DNA from 3 places in the Bradyrhizobium sp. JR3.5 genome. Region 1 is predicted to be linked to each of the others. Evidence: predicted binding sites of a transcription regulator. Region 1 holds the regulator's gene; each other region holds the start of a gene.
The links. The regulator LexA, encoded in region 1, represses DNA repair genes until DNA is damaged. The targets are predictions, from matches to a motif close to TGTTCNNNNTGTGTTCNG.
Positions count from the first base shown of each region.

Region 2: uvrA (excinuclease ABC subunit UvrA) is a predicted target of LexA. The motif match lies at 4,437-4,454, and genes of this name have one in related genera.
Region 3: ACVWW1_RS46705 (Y-family DNA polymerase) is a predicted target of LexA. The motif match lies at 2,053-2,070, and genes of this name have one in related genera.

Region 1 covers NZ_JBSRYV010000001.1:1,854,767-1,861,933, reverse strand. The annotation lists gene ACVWW1_RS09385 (response regulator) at 1-206, shown strand, start outside; gene thrS (threonine--tRNA ligase) at 471-1,673, shown strand; gene ACVWW1_RS09375 (HAD family hydrolase) at 2,822-3,460, shown strand; gene ACVWW1_RS09370 (molybdopterin molybdotransferase MoeA) at 3,474-4,685, shown strand; gene lexA (transcriptional repressor LexA) at 4,917-5,621, shown strand; partial or broken gene ACVWW1_RS09360 (hypothetical protein) at 5,878-6,308, shown strand; gene ACVWW1_RS09355 (hypothetical protein) at 6,454-6,681, shown strand; gene ACVWW1_RS09350 (ComEC/Rec2 family competence protein) at 6,678-7,167, opposite strand, start outside.
Region 2 covers NZ_JBSRYV010000001.1:2,163,292-2,170,458, forward strand. The annotation lists partial or broken gene gyrA (DNA gyrase subunit A) at 1-424, opposite strand, end outside; gene ACVWW1_RS10865 (DUF2306 domain-containing protein) at 639-1,037, opposite strand; gene ACVWW1_RS10870 (single-stranded DNA-binding protein) at 1,295-1,789, opposite strand; gene ACVWW1_RS10875 (outer membrane protein) at 2,236-2,982, shown strand; partial or broken gene ACVWW1_RS10880 (outer membrane protein) at 3,076-3,297, shown strand; gene ACVWW1_RS10885 (outer membrane protein) at 3,522-4,181, shown strand; gene uvrA (excinuclease ABC subunit UvrA) at 4,541-7,167, shown strand, end outside.
Region 3 covers NZ_JBSRYV010000002.1:6,282,999-6,290,165, reverse strand. The annotation lists gene ACVWW1_RS46715 (SGNH/GDSL hydrolase family protein) at 1-133, shown strand, start outside; gene ACVWW1_RS46710 (hypothetical protein) at 317-526, opposite strand; gene ACVWW1_RS46705 (Y-family DNA polymerase) at 742-1,875, opposite strand; gene ACVWW1_RS46700 (hypothetical protein) at 2,341-2,607, shown strand; gene ACVWW1_RS46695 (hypothetical protein) at 3,194-3,940, shown strand; gene ACVWW1_RS46690 (hypothetical protein) at 4,005-6,560, opposite strand; gene ACVWW1_RS46685 (hypothetical protein) at 6,732-6,860, shown strand.

The DNA.
Region 1 (7,167 bases):
CCGCACGGGAGTTCGAGGTGCTGCGCATGCTGCTGGCGGAAAAGACCACCGACGAGATCGCCGAGACGCTGCATCTCAGCCCCAAGACGGTTGCGAACCTGCATTCCATGATCAAGGACAAGCTCGGCGTCGGCACGGACATCGAGTTGGTCCGCCTTGCGCTGCGGCAAGGCATCCTCACGCCGATCGATCTGGGCGAACGGTGAACCCGCATCGCCGAACGACCGAGGCTGCCCCACGGCCGTTCCCGCCGTGCGGGCAGGTTGACGAAACCGGACAGACAATCCAGAATAGCGACATGCGCAACATCTGTCCGATGTCTTTGACCACTGCGACGACCAGCCTTGGCGGGTCGTCTCCTGGTCGTATGCGGTAACAGACTGCACAACCAGACAAGGCCCCGCCGGCGACGGACGGGGCTTTTTTCATGCGCAAACTCGTCCGCGCTGCTTCCATCAGGAGAGCAAGCTATGGACGATCTCGATCACAGAAGCCTCGGAACGCGTCTCGATCTCTGGCACATCCAGGAGGATGCGCCAGGGATGGTGTTCTGGCATCCGCGTGGCAACACGCTTTATCGCGTCCTGGAGGACTACATCCGCCGCAAGATGCGCCGGTTGGGCTATGCCGAGGTTCGAACGCCTCAGTTGCTGCCCCGCGACCTCTGGATTCAAAGCGGCCATTGGGAGAAATTCGGCGCGCACATGTTCGGCTTTGCCGACGGCGAGCGCGCAATGGCGCTCAAGCCGATGTCCTGTCCCTGCCACGTCCAGATCTTCAACAAGGGCCTTCGTTCCTGGCGCGACCTGCCGCTGCGCTACGCCGAGTTCGGCGTCTGTCACCGCGATGAGCCGTCAGGCTCGCTGCACGGACTGATGCGCACGCGCGGCTTCGAGCAGGACGACGCCCATGTGTTCTGCCGCGAGCAGGACGTGCCCAATGAAGTCGCCCGCTTCGTTGCGCTCCTCTCGGAAGTCTATGCCGAGTTCGGCTTCCCGGCGCCCGAGGTGTCGCTCTCCACCCGGCCGGCCGCGCGCGCCGGCTCGGACGAATTATGGGATTGGGCGGAAGCGACCCTTGCCGCGGCCGCGCGCCAGTGCGGGCTGTCGTACGAGATCCAGCCCAGCGAAGGCGCTTTCTATGGGCCGAAGCTGGAGTTCGCGCTGCGGGACCGGCTGGGCCGATCCTGGCAATGCGGAACGGTTCAGCTCGACAGCGTTCTGCCGGGCCGTCTCAACGCGTCCTATGTCGGACCGGACGGCGATCGCGCGAACCCGGTGATGATCCACCATGCCGTATTCGGTTCAATCGGTCGCGTCATCGCGATGCTGCTTGAACATCATGCCGGCGCGCTGCCGTTCTGGCTGTCGCCGGACCAGGTCGCGGTCGCGCCGATCTCGCGTGATCACTCCGGATACGCGGTCAAGGTTCTCGATGCGCTCGAAGCTGAAGGCATCAGAGGCGTCCTGTTCGCCAGCGCCGACACCCTGTCGCGACGGATCGTTGCCGCACACGAAGCGGGCATTCCAGTCGTGGCCGTCGTCGGGCAGCGTGAAGCGCAACAAGGCACCGTGAGCCTCCGCGAGCGCGCCGGGGCCGTTTCCGTTTTGCCGCTGGATGACGCCGTCCGGGCGCTTCGACAGCGTGCTTGTCCGGGTCAGGTCGCCGACTGAAAACTCGCTGCGCGCAGCCCCGGCGCCGCGGGATCCGCGACGCAAAGAAAGGCCCCAGCGAGGGGGTACACGCTGAGGCCAGAGCAACTTGGTCACACCATCCTAGACCTCGCCCCCGGCGCTTTCCTTTGCTCCTTTGGAGTACCGGATTCATACGGGTCGAAGACTGAACCTTATTGCTCGCTCGCGCGTATCCATAACGCCAGGATTTTGCCATTCCTCCTGGGGCTAGAACCAACGCCGCCCGTCGTATTTCAATGCGGGCGGCGTTGCGCGTTTCTGGCCTGGAACGCGAGGAGACCTAGCGCGCCCGCGCGGCTGACATTGATGAAAGTTCCCGGGCAGGAACCGGAACGGATAACAGCCGACGTGAGTTGGACAGCATGATCTTGAAGGATGGAGCGTCATCGCCGTGAGCCGAAAAAACCCTACAGGCACGTTCGGAGCAGGCGCTCGTCGTCGTCATTCTCAGCACCGGCGCGCTCATCGCCTACCTCGGCCTGGCGCTTTCCAGGATCTGAGAGGTCTGCCCGGCAAGCAGCAAGCCGCTTGACGCACCGAAAGCGCGTAAGGCCCAATCCCTGATTTGCCCGACGGCGCAAGCCCCCCGCAACAAAAATATTTCGCCTTATCAGAAGTGCAGCTCAGTGTATGCTTCGCCCGTCTCACCCGATCGAGGGGCGCTTCGCGATCGTCACGAACGTGGGTCCAGATGCGGTGGACGCGCAGTGTGCAACTGACGAAGGCCCATGAAGCGGCTCCGGTTACACCTGTGGTCCTACCCCCGAGCTCTCTACCTTTTGCTCGGGGCCCCTGGGTGCGATCGGCAGCCGGCTTTCCCTGCGCCCTCTACTCAAGAGAGAGGGCGAGATGAGATGCAAAGCTCGGACAATTCATGTCGCGAGAATGCGAAGCTGTGACCTCATCCTCACCTGTCATTACCCGGCTCGACCGGGCGATCCAGTACGCCGCGGCCTCTCGGCTCGAGCACCAGCGCCTCAGGAATACTGGATCACCAGCATGCGCGGGTGATGACACCGCGTGAGAATGGACCGAGCCGGGCCAACGTCAGCACCTTGGTCGCATGCCTGCCGCACAAATCGGGGACATTGCCGCCCGCCCGCAATTCTCGTACACGGTTTCACGCAATGACCTCGCAACTCTCTCCCGATTCCGTCGACGTGCTGCTGTTCGATATCGGCCGCGTCGTGCTCGACATCGACTTCGAGAAGGTGATGGCGCACTGGGCGCAGCATGCCGGCTGCGCGCCGGCCGACCTCGCCACGCGTTTTGTCGTCGACGACAGCTTCAAGCATCACGAGATCGGCCGGATCGACGATGCGGCGTTCTTCGCAAACCTGCGCCGGACGCTCGGCATCAACCTCACCGATACGCAGTTCCTGGAAGGCTGGAATGCGATCTTCACCGGCGAGATGCCGGGGATTGCCCCCCTGCTCGCGACCGCCGCCGTGCGGATGCCGCTCTACGCCTTCTCCAACACCAATCCGGCCCATGTCGCGCATTTCTCGGTCACCCATGCCGAGTTGCTCAGCCATTTCCGCACCGTCTTCCTGTCCTCGACGATCGGGTTTCGGAAACCCGACGCCGAGGCCTACGATCATGTGGTAAAAGCCATCGGCGTGCCGGCGTCGCGGATCCTGTTCTTCGACGACCTGGCCGCCAACATCGAGGGCGCGCGGGCGCGCGGCCTTCATGCCATCCACGTGACATCGACGGATGACGTGGCGAGGGCTCTGACTGCACTTGGTATTGAACATTTGGATTGAAGGAGCTCCGAGCGTGGCCCTGATGCCGGTTGCCGATGCCCTGTCCGCCGTCCTCGCCGGCGCCGAACCGCTGCCGGAGGAGATGGTCGCGCTCGATGCCGCCTACCACCGCACCCTGGCGCGCGACCTCGCCGCCCGGCGCACCCAGCCGCCGCAGCCGATGTCGGCGATGGACGGCTATGCCGTGCGCGCGGCCGACGCTGGTGATCTGAAGGCCCGGCTCAGGGTAATCGGCGAAGTCGCCGCCGGCCGGCCGTTCGAGCGCACGGTCGGCCCCGGCGAAGCGGTGCGGATCTTCACCGGCGGCGTGATCCCCGATGGCGCCGACGCCGTCATCATCCAGGAAGACACCGCCGTCGACGGCGACCACATCACGATTACCGAGGCCGCAACCGCCGGACGGCACATCCGCCCGGCCGGCGTCGACTTCCGTGAAGGCGACGTGCTGCTCGATGCCGGCAGCCGCCTCTCCGATCGCGCGCTGTCGCTGGCGGCCGCCATGAACTATCCGGACCTCCCGGTGCACCGCCGTCCGAAGGTCGCGGTGCTGGCGACCGGCGACGAGCTGGTGATGCCGGGCTCGACGCCCGGCCCCGGCCAGATCGTCTATTCCAACGGCTATGCGCTGCGGGCGCTGGCGCGCGCCGAAGGCGCCGAGACCGTCGATCTCGGGGTTGCCGCCGACACGGTGGAGGCCACCACCGCCGGTATCCGCCGGGCGCGCGAGACCGGTGCCGACATCCTGATCACGACCGGCGGCGCCTCGGTTGGCGACCACGACCTGGTCAAGCAGTCGCTGGAGGCCGAGGGCGTCGAGATGGCGTTCTGGCGGATCGCGATGCGGCCCGGCAAGCCGATGATGCATGGCCGGCTCGGCGCGATGCGGGTGATCGGCCTGCCCGGCAATCCGGTGTCCTCCTATGTCTGCGCCTTCCTGTTTCTGGTGCCGTTGATTCGGGCACTGAGCGGCCGAAAAGCGATTCATCACCGCCGCGCGAGCGCAGTGCTCGGCCGCGACCTCGCCGCCAACGACCAGCGCGAGGACTATCTGCGCGCACGCCTCGAGGAGCGCGAGGACGGCATGCTGATCGCAACGCCTGTCACGCAGCAGGACTCGTCGCTGCTCGGGAATCTCGCTGCGGCACGGGCACTTCTCGTGCGTCCGCCGTTTGCGCCTGCCGCCGTCAAAAGCAGCGAATGCGAGATCCTGATGCTGCCCGAGTGACAGCGGAGACCGCATCGCTTGAGCGCCCGCCGGATGTGTTCACCGGAAATTAAGTGGTTGCGGAACACATATCGAACATATAGTGTCCGTTCATGATTTGTTTCGAGTACTGGTGTGTACAAATGGGAGGCCGCGAAGGAGCGCTTGTGATGAGCACCGTGCTCCTGAGGACTGGCCCCGCCTGAAAAGTCTCGGAATCGAACGACGCTACCAACCGGGGGAATACTCGAGATGCTCACGCGCAAACAGTACGAACTTCTGCGTTTCATCAATGAACGTCTGAAAGAGGCCGGCGTACCGCCCTCGTTCGACGAGATGAAGGATGCGCTCGACCTGCGCTCGAAATCCGGAATCCACCGCCTGATCACTGCGCTGGAAGAGCGCGGCTTCATCCGCCGCCTGCCCAACCGCGCCCGCGCCATCGAGGTCATCAAGCTGCCCGAGCTCTCGGCCGGCGGCGGTAACGGCCGCCGCGGCTTCACCCCGAGCGTGATCGAAGGCACCCTCGGCAAGCGCACCAGCACGCCGCCGATCGCCGAGGACGACGGCAACCGTCCGGTCGCGGTCCCCGTGATGGGCCGGATCGCCGCCGGTACGCCGATCGAGGCGCTGCAGACCCGCAGCCACACCATCAGCGTACCGCCCGACATGCTCGGCTCCGGCGAGCACTATGCGCTGGAAGTGCGCGGCGACTCGATGGTCGATGCCGGCATCCTCGACGGCGACATGGCGCTGATCCAGCGCAACGACGTCGCCAACACCGGCGACATCGTGGTGGCGCTGATCGACGAGGAGGAAGCCACCCTGAAGCGCTTCCGCCGCCGCGGCGCATCAATCGCTCTGGAGCCGGCCAACACCGCCTATGAAGTGCGCATCCTGCCGCCGAACCGGGTGCGCATCCAGGGCAAGCTGATCGGCCTCTATCGCAAATACTGAATTTCAAATACTTGCGGCGGCCGGGAACGAGCGACACATCGGATCGTTCCTTGAATGATAGCGTAACGTGCTGTTTGCCCGATGCGCTCCGATACCTCTCACGCAGCGTCGCGTGTTTGTGATCGGGAGCGTTGGGCGACCAGTCGTACAATCGCCCAGAAGCGAGGAGACACTCGTTCGCTATCGTCCACTCTGGTAGAGGCCCTATGCCTCAAGGAGAGGCACGGGTCGCTACCTCGATTTGAGGAGCCATCCGATGTGTGACTATAGTCTGCACGCCGTGGCGTCGCGCCCCGCCATTGTTGGAGAGACGCTGATCACCACGACTTTCCGCGGCACGTCGACCCGCGGCTTTGCTTCGGAGACCGATCCCACTGTCGCGGTCTGCATGCTGCCGGGCACCGAGCTCGCTTTCGCCGAGAACGTTCGCTACGACAGCCGCTGGATCTGGACCAAGACGATGAACTTCCGCGTCGGCGCGTGTTCAATGAAGTCGAGCCCGACGTTCCCGATCGCCATCATGACGCGGTCGAATTCCCCGACGGCAGCCATGTGCTGGTGACCCAGCTCGTCGAGGGACAACGCGTCAGCGTGCTGCAATTGCCGGCACTGCATCCGCCGGTCGAGCAGAAGCCGAAGGTTGTGGAGCGACGGCCCTCCGCATTTGCGTCGCTGTTTTTGGGTTGAGCGCATCGTCGCCGCGGAATGAGCTGTTCAGCGGCGGATGACCTAAGCGATTTCGAGCGACCCCGGACGCCGGGTTCCGGGGCGCAGCTGGAGAATTGCGTCGGCGCGCGCCTTGGCGCATCATCGGGCACGGAGGACGTGCGTGGTGGTCGACAAGGTCACATGGCAAAAGGCTGGACGCGTCACGGAGCCGGGTCGCTACATGTTCCGGTTCGGCTGGCTGACGGTGACGGCTGACGACCTGAAGGTCTGGGAGCAATTCCCCGAGGCTTCCTTCACCCTCGTCAAGAAGCCCGACGCGGGCCCCGACTCCGACGAATACCATCTCGGCCTGTTCGAGCTGCCGACCGGCCCCTTACCCGACAACGGCTAATCCTCGCCCTGCAAATCGGTCTCGGCCGGCGTCGCATCGACGGCGGGCCGGGGCGCGCTGGCGGGTGCGCGCAGCGTGGTCTCGCTCTCGCCATCGCCGGGAACCGCTGGCGACCATGGCCGGTCGATCCCTCCGGGCTTGACCGCATCGATGGCGTAGCCGTCGCTGATGCGCCGCAGCACCAGCGCGCCGTGGCGCCGCAGCCGCTCGGCATCGATCACCGAGGCCGCGCAGTCCCGCGGTGCCGGCCGCGCGGTCACGATCAGCGCTGCACGGTCGCAGTCGTCGGCCAGCGCCTCGGGCCGGCTCGCCAGCGCGACGAAGGCGCCGCCCGGCCCTTGCGTCACGCAGCCGCTCGGATCGCAGGAGACGCCCTCGCCGAGCGAGGAATCCGTGGCAGTCCGCGCGTCAGCATCCGCCGCCAGCCACTCCTTGACGAGGAAGGCGTCCTTCGCGCTGTGCATCACATGCAGCCGGCCGTCGCCG
Region 2 (7,167 bases), 310 kb from region 1:
GCGCCGCCTTCGTCAGCCGTGCCTCGGTATATCGATAGGCCGCCGGCGGATCGCCGTCCACCGAGCCGAAATTGCCCTGGCCGTCGATCAGCGGCACCCGCAGCGAGAAGTCTTGCGCCATGCGGACCATCGCGTCGTAAATCGACTGGTCGCCATGCGGATGATATTTACCGATCACGTCGCCGACGACGCGGGCGGACTTGACGTATTTCTTGTCCGGCGTGTGTCCCTGCTCATGCATCGAATAGAGGATGCGCCGGTGCACCGGCTTGAGCCCGTCGCGCGCGTCGGGCAACGCACGCGACACGATCACGCTCATCGCGTAATCGAGGTAGGACTTCTTCATCTCGTCGAGAATGGAAACGGGACGAATATCTGAGGGCACCGGCGGCTCGCCGGGCTTGTCGTCTTCGGGTTCGGACAAAGGGGAAATCCGGTCAGTTCTGCTGGGGAATCATATAGACCATCGGAGGCCTGATAACCACCCTTGCGCGGCTCCGGCAAGCCGTTTTTCCCTTCGTTTTTTCATGCACTTACGGGTTTGTTTGCGGCTTCGGTCGCAGCCCGGCCCGGGAAGCGAATTGTGAGCGGCGAATTGCGAATGGAACGCGGGTTCCCCCTTCGCGATTTCGCTTCCCTCAGTGCCCGAACACCACTGCGTGCATGATCCGCCCGGGCATGAAGGTGAACAGGCCGGCAATCACCAGCGCGCCGAAGAAAATGCCGATCATCGTGAACTTGTGGCGGCGGACGTTGTGGCTCCGCGCGGCCGTCACGCCGAGCACCAGCATGACCAGCGAGAAGATCGACAGCAGGTGGATCGGGCTCCACGGGCCCACCAGCTGGATCTGATGGATCCAGAACGAGCTCCCGGCGACGACCAGCATCAGGATCACCCAGATCCAGCCCAGCGTCCGGTGCGGCAGCGTGCCCTTCGGTGCGGCGAGCTGGATGGAGCCGAGCACGAAGGCCGCCATCGCGGCAAAGGCGTGGAGCGGGATCGCAGGCGCAGCGTCGAACAATGGCGCGAGGCTCATGATGACAGCCCTCGAGTGAAGCCCACGGCCAGACGTCGCTCGCCGCAGGCCAATGTAAATATCATTCACATTGGCCTGTGTCAAAGTCTGAGGAACCCGCGCTGGCCGTCTTCGGTTGGACAAGGTCGCGCAGGCGTTTAGAGAGTTATCCTCATAGTCCACACGAGGAAACTGCCACGACAAATCTCGACGCCGCTCCGGGTTAATGATCGTCACGGAACGGCGTCTGACCGAATCTCGGAAAGCCTGACCTCCGGTCAGAACGGGATGTCGTCGTCCATGTCGCTGTTGCGGCTGCCGCCGCCGGCGGCGACCGCCCGGCGCGGCGCCGAGCTGACCGGACCGGACGAACCGAAATCGCTGCCGCCGCTATCATCGGCGAAGCTGCCGCCTCCACCGCCCCGCCCGTCGAGCATGGTGAGGTTGGAGTTGAAACCCTGCAGCACGACCTCGGTCGAGTACTTCTCGACGCCGCTCTGGTCGGTCCATTTGCGGGTCTGCAACTGACCCTCGATGTACACCTTGGCGCCCTTCTTCAGGTACTGCTCGGCGACCTTGCAGAGGCCCTCGTTGAAGATCACGACGCGGTGCCACTCGGTCTTTTCCTTGCGCTCGCCGGTGCCCTTGTCGCGCCAGGTTTCCGAGGTGGCGATGGAAAGATTGGCGATCGGACGACCGTCCTGCGTCCGCCGGATCTCCGGATCCTTACCGAGGTTTCCAACCAGGATCACCTTGTTCACGCTTCCTGCCATCGCATCATCTCCACTCAAACCGGGCGCCGGACATCGGTCGCCACTCTCAACCTTCGCCACTTACTTTGCAGGCGTCGTGGATGACCCTATACGACGGCGCCGGTTCGCTGCCTTTGCCGTCGCGCGGCTTATCCACGGATATTGACATATAGCACCGCCGCGGAGAATGTTCCAGTTTTGTTCGCTACAACCAGCCGTAGAAGCGGCCGATGGCGATGGCGTGGCCGCGGATTTCGACCGCTGCCATCAACGGGCTCCGAAGCTCTACAAAAATGCTAGTTAAATCAGTGTCTTGCATTGTCGACACTTCTATCGCGAGTGTTGCATTTGGGAGACGGCGTTTCCGGTTGAATCAAAGTATAGGTACCAGCTATCAGACGGGCGCTCGCGTCTGAGATCGCGCTTCGGGACCTTTGGAAGCCGATCGGGAAGCTGGGGGTTTGATAATGAAGAAGTTTTTGCTCGCTACGGTTGCCCTGATTGCGTTCGCTGCGCCGGCCGCGGCTGCCGATCTCGCTGCGCGCCCCTACACCAAGGCGCCCCCGCCGATGATTGCCGCCGTCTATGACTGGAGCGGCTTCTACATCGGCGCCAACGGCGGCTGGGGCTCGAGCCACAATTGCTGGGACCAGGTCCCGGGCGGCGTGCTGCTCGGCTCGGATGGTTGCCATGATGCGACCGGCGGCGTTGCCGGTGGCCAGATCGGCTATCGCTGGCAGGCAGGCGCTTGGGTGTTTGGCCTCGAAGCGCAGGGCGACTGGGCTGACCTGAAGGGCAGCAACAACAGCGCGATCTTCCCGGGTCTCTTCACCAACCAGAGCAAGATCGACGCGTTCGGCCTGTTCACCGGCCAGATCGGCTACGCCGTCAACAACGTGCTGCTCTACGCCAAGGGCGGTGCGGCGCTGACCGACAACCGCTTCAGCACCTACTTCACGCCGACCGGCGTCCTCGCCGGCAGCACCAGCGACACCCGCTGGGGCGGCACCATCGGCGCCGGCATCGAAGTCGGCTTCGCGCCGAACTGGACCGCCGGTGTCGAATACGACCACCTGTTCATGCAGGACAAGACCTACAACCTCACCACCCCGACCGGCGCGCTGTTCAGCAGCATCCGCGATCGCCAGGACGTCGACCTCGTCACCGTCCGCGTGAACTACAAGTGGGGCGGCCCGGTGGTTCCGCGCTACTGATCGCGCGATCCGATTTGATCCAGGCAAAAGGCCGGCCTCGCGCCGGCCTTTTTGTTTGCGTGGTCGGCTCACTTATATGGTCGGCGCGCTCCGCGCTGGGGTTGGACCGCCGGCGACGGTGTCGAATACATGTTCGCCGCCAACTGGTCGGCCAAGCTCGAGTACAACTACATCGATCTCGGCAAGGTCGCGCCGATCCAGTACACGCCCGCGATCAACGATCGCTCGGAATGGAAGGACACGTTCCACACCGTCAAGCTCGGCATCAACTACCACTTCAACGCGCCGAGCCCGGTCGTATCAGCGAAGTACTGAGCAACCGGCGGTCGCTTCGCATCGGAGACAAGAGCCGGCCTTGTGTCGGCTTTTTTTGCGGGCAAGCGCGCGCTTCGCCGAGCCATTTTCCGTGCATTGTGGTTTCACGGGTACACAACTTCCAAGATTTCTATGTAGAAACACCTGATCGTCACACGACACTGCTGTGACGTTCCCTTCAATATTTGAAGGGACAACAAGAAAATGGGACTGGGACTTTGAAAATCAGGAATGTTTTGCTGGCATCGGCCGGCATGTTTGCCCTCAGCGCAATTGCACCGGCAATGGCCGCCGATATGGCCGCCCGCGCGCCTTACGTGAAGGCGCCGCCGCCGGCCGCGATCTACAACTGGACCGGCTTCTACATCGGCGGATTCGGTGGCTATGCCAGCGAGGAATCCGGCAACCCGAAGATGGAAGGCGGCTTCGCCGGCGGCACCATCGGCTACAACTGGCAGGCCGGTAACATCGTGTACGGCCTCGAGGCCGACGGCGCCTGGGCTGACGTCGACGCTTCGGTGAGCACGCTCGGCGTCACCGTGAAGAGCAAGGTCGACGCGCTCGGCACCGCGCGCGGCCGCATCGGCTTCGCCGTCGACAAGGTGCTGTTCTACGGCACCGGCGGCTACGCCTGGGTCGACAACAAGATCAGCGTCAGCGCGCCCGGCGTGACCGCTTCGCAGAGCAACTTCCACTCCGGCTGGACGGTCGGCGCCGGCATCGAGGCGTTCATCGCGCCGCAGTGGTCGGTCAAGGGCGAGTACCTGTATCGCAGCCTCGGCAGCGAGACCTACTTCGGCGTTCCCTCCCCCGACCTCAACCTGCACAGCGTCCAGTTCGGCGTGAACTATCACTTCGGCGGCCCGATCGTCGCCAAGTACTAAGCCAAGTCCTGAGATCGATCTGCGATCAGATCGCACGGAAAGGCCGGCCTCGCGCCGGCCTTTTTGCGTAAGAGCGTTTTCGACCGAAGTGGATCCCCGTTCGCGTAAGGAAAACGCGTCAAAACAGAAATCCAGAGCCCCGTTCCGATTCCATCGGAACGGGAAAGGCCTGCCGGAACCGGGCCCTGCTGACGGCTGCTGCCATCAGGCAAACTATCCGTTGATGGATGCGACTCAGCACTGGAAATTGTCGGCCGTTCTTCCTACGTTCCAGTCTTCTCACCCATCGGCGCAAGGTCCCGGCAGCACCGGCGATGCGCGCCCAAAAGGCGCCCGATCATGCGCCCGGAAATGTCGCTATGGATGAAGTGCTCAAGGCGAAGCGCCAAAACAACGCCGGCTCCTCATCGCGCGCCATCACGATCCGCGGCGCGCGCGAACACAATCTGAAGAACATCGACGTCGAGATTCCGCGCGACAAGCTCGTGGTGTTCACCGGCCTGTCGGGCTCAGGCAAGTCGTCGCTCGCATTCGACACCATCTATGCCGAGGGCCAGCGCCGCTACGTCGAGTCGCTGTCGGCCTACGCGCGCCAGTTCCTCGAGATGATGCAGAAGCCGGATGTCGACCAGATCGACGGCCTGTCGCCGGCGATCTCGATCGAGCAGAAGACCACGTCGAAGAATCCGCGCTCCACCGTCGGCACCGTCACCGAGATCTACGACTACATGCGCCTGTTGTGGGCGCGCGTCGGCGTGCCCTATTCGCCGGCCACGGGGCTACCGATCGAGAGCCAGATCGTCTCGCAGATGGTCGACCGCGTGCTGGCGCTGCCGGAAGGCACCCGCCTCTATCTGCTGGCGCCGGTCGTGCGCGGCCGCAAGGGCGAGTACAAGAAGGAGCTCGCCGAGTACCTCAAGAAGGGCTTTCAGCGCGTCAAGATCGACGGCACCTTCCATGAGCTGTCGGAGGCGCCGGCGCTCGACAAGAAATTCCCGCACGACATCGACGTCGTGGTCGACCGCATCGTGGTGCGTCCCGACCTCTCCCAGCGCCTCGCCGAAAGCTTTGAGACCGCCCTGAAGCTCGCCGAGGGCCTCGCCGTGATCGAATACGCCGACGCGCCTGCGGCGGCACCGGCCGAGGACAAAAAGAAGACCGCGAAGATCCACGACAAGAGCGGGCCCGAGCGCATCCTGTTCTCGGAAAAGTTCGCCTGCCCGGTCTCCGGCTTCACCATCCCCGAGATCGAGCCGCGCCTGTTCTCGTTCAACAACCCCTATGGCGCGTGTCCGGCCTGCGGCGGCCTCGGCGTCGAGCAGCACATCGACGAAGACCTGGTCATCCCCGACAAGGAGCTGACCTTGCGCAAGGGCGCGATCGCGCCGTGGGCGAAGTCGTCCTCGCCCTATTACATCCAGACCCTGACCGCGCTCGGCAAGCACTACAAGTTCACGCTCGACACCAAGTGGAAGGACCTGACCAAGAAGGTGCAGGCCGCGCTGCTGCACGGCTCAGGCGACGACGAGATCAAGTTCTCCTATGAGGACGGCGTCCGCTCCTACGACACCAAGAAGCCGTTCGAGGGCGTCGTCACCAACATCAACCGCCGCTACCGCGAGACCGAGAGCGAATGGGCGCGCGAGGAGCTCGGCAAGTATTTCTCCGACGTGCCCTGCGCCGGCTGCAACGGCTATCGGCTGAAGCCCGAGGCGCTGTGCGTCAAGATCGGCGGCAAGCACATCGGCGAGATCTCCGAGCTCTCGGTCAGGCGCGCCGGCGAATGGTTCGAGACCGTGCCGGAAGCGCTGAATGCGCAGCAGAACGAGATCGCGACGCGCATCCTCAAGGAGATCCGCGAGCGCCTGACCTTCCTGCTCGACGTCGGCCTCAACTACCTGACGCTGTCGCGTTCGTCAGGCACGCTGTCCGGCGGCGAGAGCCAGCGCATCCGCCTGGCCTCGCAGATCGGCTCGGGACTGACCGGCGTGCTCTACGTGCTGGACGAGCCGTCGATCGGCCTGCACCAGCGCGACAACGCCCGCCTGCTCGACACGCTGAAGCGGCTCCGCGACCTCGGCAATACCGTGGTCGTGGTCGAGCATGACGAGGACGCCATCCGGCTTGCCGACTATGTGCTCGATATCGGTCCCGGCGCCGGCATGCATGGCGGCCACATCGTCGCCGAAGGCACGCCCGACCAGATCATGCGCAACCCGAAATCGCTGACCGGCAAGTACCTCACCGGCGAGCTTTCGGTCCCCGTGCCCGACCGACGGCCGCCGAACCACCGGCGCACCATCAAGGTCATCAACGCCCGCGGCAACAATCTGAAGAACGTCTCGGCCGAGATCCCGCTCGGCCTGTTCACCTGCGTCACCGGCGTCTCCGGCGGCGGCAAGTCGACCCTGCTGATCGACACGCTCTACAAATCGATCGCGCGCAAGCTGAACAATGCCAGCGAAGGCGCCGCCCCGCACGACCGCATCGAGGGCCTCGAGCACATCGACAAGATCATCGACATCGACCAGTCGCCGATCGGCCGCACCCCGCGCTCCAATCCGGCGACCTATACCGGCGCCTTCACGCCGATCCGCGAATGGTTCGCCGGCCTGCCCGAGGCGAAAGCGCGCGGCTACGAGCCCGGGCGCTTCTCCTTCAACGTCAAGGGCGGCCGCTGCGAGGCCTGCCAGGGCGACGGGGTCATCAAGATCGAGATGCACTTCCTGCCTGACGTCTACGTCACCTGCGACACCTGCAAGGGCAAGCGCTACAACCGCGAGACGCTGGAGGTGCTGTTCAAGGGCAAGAGCATCGCCGACGTGCTCGACATGACGGTCGAGGAAGCCGCCGAGTTCTTCAAGGCGGTGCCGCGGGTGCGCGAGACGTTCCAGACCCTGCATCGTGTCGGCCTCGACTACATCCATGTCGGCCAGCAGGCCACCACGCTGTCCGGCGGCGAAGCCCAGCGCGTCAAGCTGGCGAA
Region 3 (7,167 bases), on a different contig from region 1:
GATCGATGCCTCCAATATCGCGTGCGGACGCACGACGCCGTGCGCAAACTACAAGAGCGACCTCCTGCACCTGACGCCATCCGGATACGAGGCCCTGACCAGGATCGCCAAAGAAGGCATGGGCTCATCGTAGGCGTCCAACGAAAGCCGCGCCGGAACCGTCAATGGCGCTTGGGCGCGATCTGGTCTGCCAAAGCGCGATGAGATTGGGTTGAAATCGTCATCGCGTTTAGTTCATTGTTTAAGCATGATCTCCGCGCAAACGCCTTGCGTTGGTCGCGAGGGAAAACCGTTTCGCACCTTTCCGGATCATACTTTACGTCAGCATCGAGATGATCGATTGCAGCTGATCGGATGCCGACGCTACGAACCCGTCGAACGATGTCTGCCCGTGCGCCGCCGCCCGCAAGATGCATTCGGCAACCGCCGCCTTGAGACCGAACACGGATTGATCGGCCGGCACGCTTGCCATCACCGTCTCCAGCGCGTCGCGCATCGTCTGGATCAGTTCGGAGCTGAATTTCATGGCTATCCTCCGCGTGCTCAGGATAGACCGGGCGCGCCACGCCACCACTCACAAGCCCGCGATTCCGGATTGCGTTTTCTTAATGCAACGACAAGCCGGTGAATCGGCGAAGCGCTAGAGAATGATCCGGAAAAGTGCGAAGCGGTTTTCCGAAAAGATCATGCGCAAATAAGAAGCTAAAGCGCGATGACGATTCAACCTGATCTCATCGCGCTTTAGAGGTCCTTTTCGGCCAGCTTGCGGAAGTCGTCGGGCACCGAACGAACAACCTGCAGCGCTGCCGAACCATATCCGATCGCATCCCAGCCAAAGCGATCGCGGACCTTGTCGACGGCACAATCCGCGGCCCAGCGCGCCATCCCGATCGGACTTCCAGGGCGAAGCGCCTGATCGGCCAGCCCGAGCGGGAGCTCGAGTGCGAGATCCCAATGCTCCTCCAGATGCGACACCGAGATCGCCAGCAGCGAGATGGTTTTCTCGCTCGGGTGATCAGCAAGCGTAGCGCGCACCAGCTTCTCGGCGAGGCTGGCGAGGATCACCGTCGTGCACACGGGCGCATCGAGCGTCATCGAGCGCGTCACCGATTTCAGGTCGGCGAAGCGAACGCGCACCGTCACGGTTCGTCCGGGTCGGGATTTTGCCCGAAGCCGCGTGGCGACGCGGTCGGCGAGATGAAGCAGCGTCGGCCGAATGACCTGCTCGATCGCGGGCTTTCGGCCGAGCGCCGATTGTGCTCCTGCCGATCGCGCGCGCCGATGCGGCGTGAGTTGTCGCGGATCGCGATTCCAGGCCAGCGCGGCGAGTTTCTCGCCCGCCGCCGGACCGAGCAGCCGCGTCAGCGACCGCTCCGACAATCTGGCGAGTTGACCGATCGTCGAGACGCCGATCGCGTCCAGCCGTGTCCTGGTGACCGGCCCTACTCCCCACATCAATTCAACCGGGAGTTCGTGCAGGAATCCGAGCTCGGCGCCGGGATCGACGACGACAAGTCCATCGGGCTTTGCGACCTGCGAGGCGATCTTCGCCAGATGCTTGGTGCGCGCGACGCCCACCGAGATCGCAAGGCCGAGTTCTGTGCGCACGCGCCGCCGGATCGCCGCGGCTATTTCGGCGGGCGTTCCGAACAGATGCGTGCAGCCGGCAACATCGGCAAACGCCTCGTCGATCGAAATGCGCTCGACGAGCGGGGTGAAGTCACCGATCACCTCGATGGCTGCGTCACCCAGCCGTTGGTAATCGCTGAAGTGGCCGCCGACGAAAATCAGTTGCGGGCAGAGCCGGCGAGCTTCCCGTCCCGACATGCCGCCGTACACCCCGAAGGCCTTGGCCTCATAGGACGCGGCAAGCACGACCCCGCCTCCGACGGCGATCGGTTTTGCCTCGCAGCGACGGCTCGAGCAGCTGCTCGACCGACGCGTAAAACGCATCCAGGTCCGCGTGAAGGATGGTGGCTGCGGTTGCCATCTCAACCCGTTCATCCCTGACCTGACCAAAACTGCTCGTTCCTTGGACGCTACAACGGAGAACTGAACAAAACAAGAACAAACTCAATTCCGGCCGACCAGGAATGGTCGCGGGCGCTGGCGGCCTCCCGGCGAACGCCGGGCGCGCGCTGTCGTGCCAAGCGTCGAAGCGGGCCCGGCTGCCGGTCGCTGTCGAAGGAATCACCGCGAGGCGGTTGGCAGATTGCTCGAGGTCCGCGGGCACTCTCTGCCGGGGAGCGCGATTATGCCGGCTCTCGCGTCCCGCTGCGCCAGCTCGCTCATGAGCCGGCGTTGTTTGACGAACAGGCTTTTTCGGGTAGAGATCAAGGAATGACCGACCACTCTCATCAGGTGGACTTCCAGGCTGCGGCCTCGCTTTACAAATGGCCTTCTCTCGGCAATTCCAGGCGAGAGGATCGCGCGCCCTATATGATCGTCAACGGAACGCTCGACCAATGCATCCGGGACTTCATGGGCAAGCCCGAGAAGACCCGGCATCTCTACGAGATCCGGACCACGTCGCAGCCTCCCCTCGTGCCGGAGGTGCTGTCGCCCGAGCACGTGATCGAGCTCTCCAGGCTTCGCGAGTTTCTCTGAGGCGCTTCAGCGGATGTCATGCGCCGGAAGGCGCATTGTTTGCCTCTGAGGGAGCCGCTACACTTGCCTGGCTCACTAACTGGACCTCCGCGCCGGCATGATTGATCCGCTTCGACCTCCTCTGCGGTTCGCACATCGCCGGCACGGGAGCACAGCTGCTGCACGACCGGTTGCCGGGGCATCGAGAGGCGCCACATGAGGTTCAATCTGGCGATCTTGAGCGTGCTGGCCGCAAGACCCGAGCAACGGATCCCGCTCGAAGAGGTCAGCCGCGAAGTCAAGCGCATGATCGCGGGCGGGCGATGCAGCCACGAAGCTGAAGCGATCGTCAGAGCTAGGCGACGCCGACGTCTTCCAATCCGGATGGGCTTCGATCAATGAGGCCGGGCTGCAGATCACGGACTCCGGCCTCGCGCTATGGCGCGAGCTTGAAGCGTCCCGGGTCGAGCAGGAACTCAACGCGCAGGAGCTCAGCGAGCAGGAGTCGGGCGAACCGCAGGCGGAGCGCCTAGAGACCGTTGCTGCCGACCCGCGCGATGCTGTGATCGAACGGTCCGGCGCGATCGATCGGCAAATCCCTTTCGTGATGCAAGAGGGCCTTGCCGATCGCGCGGCCTCGGGCGCAAGCCGCTCGACAGCAGCCTCCGACCTGCCCGCGCGCGCCGCGATCGTCCCCGAACCGGCCTTTGGCTCCATTCACGACACGGACCGAAGCGGCTCTCGGCTCTCGCACCTTGTGAAACGCCTCGGCACCAGCCTGCCTGGATTTGCCCAGGCGCGGCGGCGGCGCACCAAGCGCGAAGGACCGGATCGGAACACGGTCAACGGCGTCGGAGTGACGGGGCTGGCGGTTGCGTGCCTCAGCCTGATTTCGATCGTTGCATGCGTTGCCGCAGCGATTGCACTCGGCCAGATCACTTCGCTGAAGTCGGACAACGCTGCGCTGCGGCGGGAGCTGGTCCCGCTGAGAGATCGTCTCACACGGATCGAGCAGGAAGCCGCCAAACGCGAGGCCGCGCAACAAGAGGCGCAGGACAAGCTTGAGGCGGACAAGAAGGCCTCTGATGCCGGCAGCGAGCAAACTGCGCTCAACCTCTCGCGAGACGAGATTCAGCTGATCAGGGAATACATCAAGGCGGCCCCTTCGGCCGCCGGCGGCGGGCCGCCGATCAACGTCGGCGATCCCGTCACCGGCGGAATGATTCCGTTGCCGTCGCCGCTGACGGAGAAGGCGCCACGACTGGTCGGCGCGAGATTTGCGATCCGCAACGGCGCGATCATCATCAGCGCACGAAGCAGCCGTCGCGTCGATGCACTGCTGATGGCGAACTAGTGGCCTCCTCCCGGTGTTTGCTCCCGCCTAAGCAGAACCTGATCATCGATCAGCTCCTTCTGTGCTATTGGCGCAGCGCATCGACCCGCTGTTTCGCTTCCTTGACTCCGCCGGCCTCAGCCTTTGCGTAGAGATCGCGCGCCTTCGTTACGTCGCCGCGCGTCCCATAAGTTCCCCATTGGGGCAGGATCAGTGGGTCGTAAGTTTCCGCGAGCATGAAGCTCGCCTGCGCATTGCCAGTCTCAGCGGCGCGCTCGAGCACGATCCGCGCCGAGCCGATATCACCCTGCCCAAGCAACACGCTCGCGCGCGCCACCAATCTTGCCAAGTCCTGGGCATCTGGATTCGCCGGAGATTCTCCCCGCCCGTTGGCGACTGTCACCGTTTCCGCCGCGACCGGCTTTGCCGCATCCGCCTCGACCTGCTTGGCCTGTGCAATCTGACCGGCGACAGGCATGTCCTTCGTGCTCCGCGCGAGGGCGAGTTCCTGCTCCAGCCACCCGGTCCTCTCGCTCGCTTTCTGCAGCGATTTTTGCAGTTGCGCCGTTTCGCGCTCTCCCGCCTGCTTCAATTCGGCCGCTTCGGCCCGCACCTTCGCTACAAGCGCGGTCTGCGTCTCGACCTCGCGCCGCGTCGCCGCCAGGTCCTGCTCCAGTCGGCCGGCCTTTCCGCGCTCCCCTTGCACCGAGTTTTGCAGTTCCGCCGCGTCGTTCTCTCGTTCTTGCTTGACTGCGGTGACTTGGGCGTACGCCTTCGCCGCCAACGCGGCCTTCGTCTCGACTTCCCGCCGTGCCGCCGCAAGATCCTGTTCGAGCCGCGCCGCTCGCGCGCGCTCCTCTTGCACGGATTTTTGCAGCTCCGCCGTGCCGTTCTCCCCCGCCTGCTTCAGTTCGGCTGCTTCGGAGCGCACCTTCACGACCAGCTCGGCCTGCGTCTCGATCTCGCGCCGCGCTGCCGCGAGATCCTGCTCCAGCCGCGCCGCCCTCTCGCTCTCTTCTTGCACGGTCTTTTGTAGCTTCGCCGTGCCGTTCTCACCTGCCTGCTTCAGTTCGGCCGCTTCGGAGCGCACCTTCACGACCAGTGCGGTCTGCGTCTCGACCTCGCGCTGCGTCGCCGCAAGGTCCTGCTCCAGCCGGCCGACCTTCGCGCGCTCCTCCTGCACCAATTTTTGCAGATTCGCCGTGCCGCTCTCTCCTTCCTGCTTTCCTACGGTGGCTTGAGCGTCCACCTTCGCCGTCGACGCGGACTTCGTCTCGACCTCGCGCCGCGCCGCCGCAAGATCCTGTTCCAGTCGCGCGGCTCGCTCCCGCTCCTCTTGCACGGCCTTTTGCAGTTCGGCCATGCCGCGCTCTTTCTGCCTGGCCTCGGTTGCCTCCGCGCGCGCCGTCGTCACCAGTGCGGCCTGCGTCTCGGCCTCCCGCCGCGCCGCCGCAAGATCCTGTTCCAGTCGCGCAGCTCTCGCGCTCTCCTCTTGTACCGATTTTTGCAGATCCGCCGTGCCCCTCTCTCCTTCCTGCCTTACTGCGGTGGCTTGAGCGTACGCCTTCGCCGCCAACGCGGACTTCGTCTCAACCTCGCGCCGCGCTGCCGCAAGATCCTGCTCCAGTCGGGCAGCTCGCTCGCGTTCCTCTTGCACGGACTTCTGCAGGTCCGCCGTGCCGCCCTCTTTCTGCTTTGCTTCGACTGCCTCGGTGCGCGCCGTCGCTACCAGTGCGGCCTGCGTCTCGGCCTCGCGCCGCGCCGCCGCCAGATCCCGCTCCAGCCGCGCGCGCTCCTCTTGGAGTTTCTGCAGCTCCGCCGTGCCGCGTTCTCCCGCCTGCCTTGCTTCAGTCGCTTCGGCGCGGGCCCTCGCCGCCAGTGCGGTCTGCGTCCCGACCTCACGCCGCGCCGCCGCAAGGTCCTGCTCGAGCTGAGCGGCCCGCTCGCGTTCCCGACGAAGCGATCTTTCTAGCTCCACGCCATTGTCGGTCGCCGGCCTTGCGCCATCTTTTGCCGTAGCCGCCGCCGAAGCCCGCGGATCGGCATCGCCGCGCATTCTCGCAACGTCCCGCTCCATCCGTTCGGATTGTTCGCGCATCATCGATTTGCGCAACTCGGCAGCGCGGCGCTCCGCCACCGATCGGTCGGCGCTCTCACCCTCCCGTTGCAGGGATTTGCGCAATTCTGCGATCTCGCTGTCGGCTGCCTGTCTGGCTCGAGCCGACTCTTGGGCCGCCTCCTTCAGCCGTACCTGCAAAGCCTCAAGATCGCGCCTGGCGACGGCGAGTTCGCGCGTCAGCCTCTCCGCCCTCTGGTGCTCCTGCTCGACGGCCGACAGCGGTCCGTTCGGCTCGCTGCTCGTTGCTTGCGCCAGTCGTACCGATCTGTCGCTGCCTGGGCGCATCTGCACCTGGAGGGTTTCGCCCGATGCTTGTGATAACCATGCGGACGCGAGCAGAGTCGCGATGACGCACACGGGCGCGGCTCGCTGCCATCCGGATGGGTGCGGCGGCGGACAAGCGAACTGCCCATTGTTCGAGCCGCCGGCGATGCCACCGGCGTGCACTTCATCCAGGAGGATGACGGTTGTTGGATTCTCCGACCCGTCCACAATCACCCGCCGCATGGTGATTTGGCCCATCCTTGGCCTCCTCTGATGGGGCACGATAGCGCACGCGAGCTCGAATGCCATTCCCTCGCAAGGGGCCCCCTCGCCTACCTCTTTCGGGTTAGGTGCGCGCGGTGGAACGCGGCTTGATTTAAGGATCCTGGCCAATGACGGCGGCGTCCGGCGGGCCGCCGATCTTTGCCGTTGCCGCTGACGAAGAAGGTGCCACGACTGGTCGGTGCGAAATTTGCGACCCGCAACGGCACCATCATTATCAGCACGCGAAACAGCCGTCGCGTCGACGCCGTGCTGATGGCGAACTGGGCAGAATGAACCGCTTTGCCCCCTTTCCGGCTTAAGCGAAACCGGGATTTTTCGGGCGCTTGTTGATTCCGATAGGGTGGCGCCGGGCTTCCCGGCCATAGGATTACATTCTTAGATGCCGATTGATGACGCGCGGCCGCGGTCGGATCGTCGCGATTAACGATCCTGTAAGCATATCCACTTTTACATGGAATTAACCGGGGCGCGGGTCGCTTTCGGAATAGCGATTCGGAATGAGCCCGCACAAGCGAGACGAATCGGAAGGCCAGCCCACCGCCTGGTTCCTGCCGAACCTTGCCCTAACCAGTATCGCGTA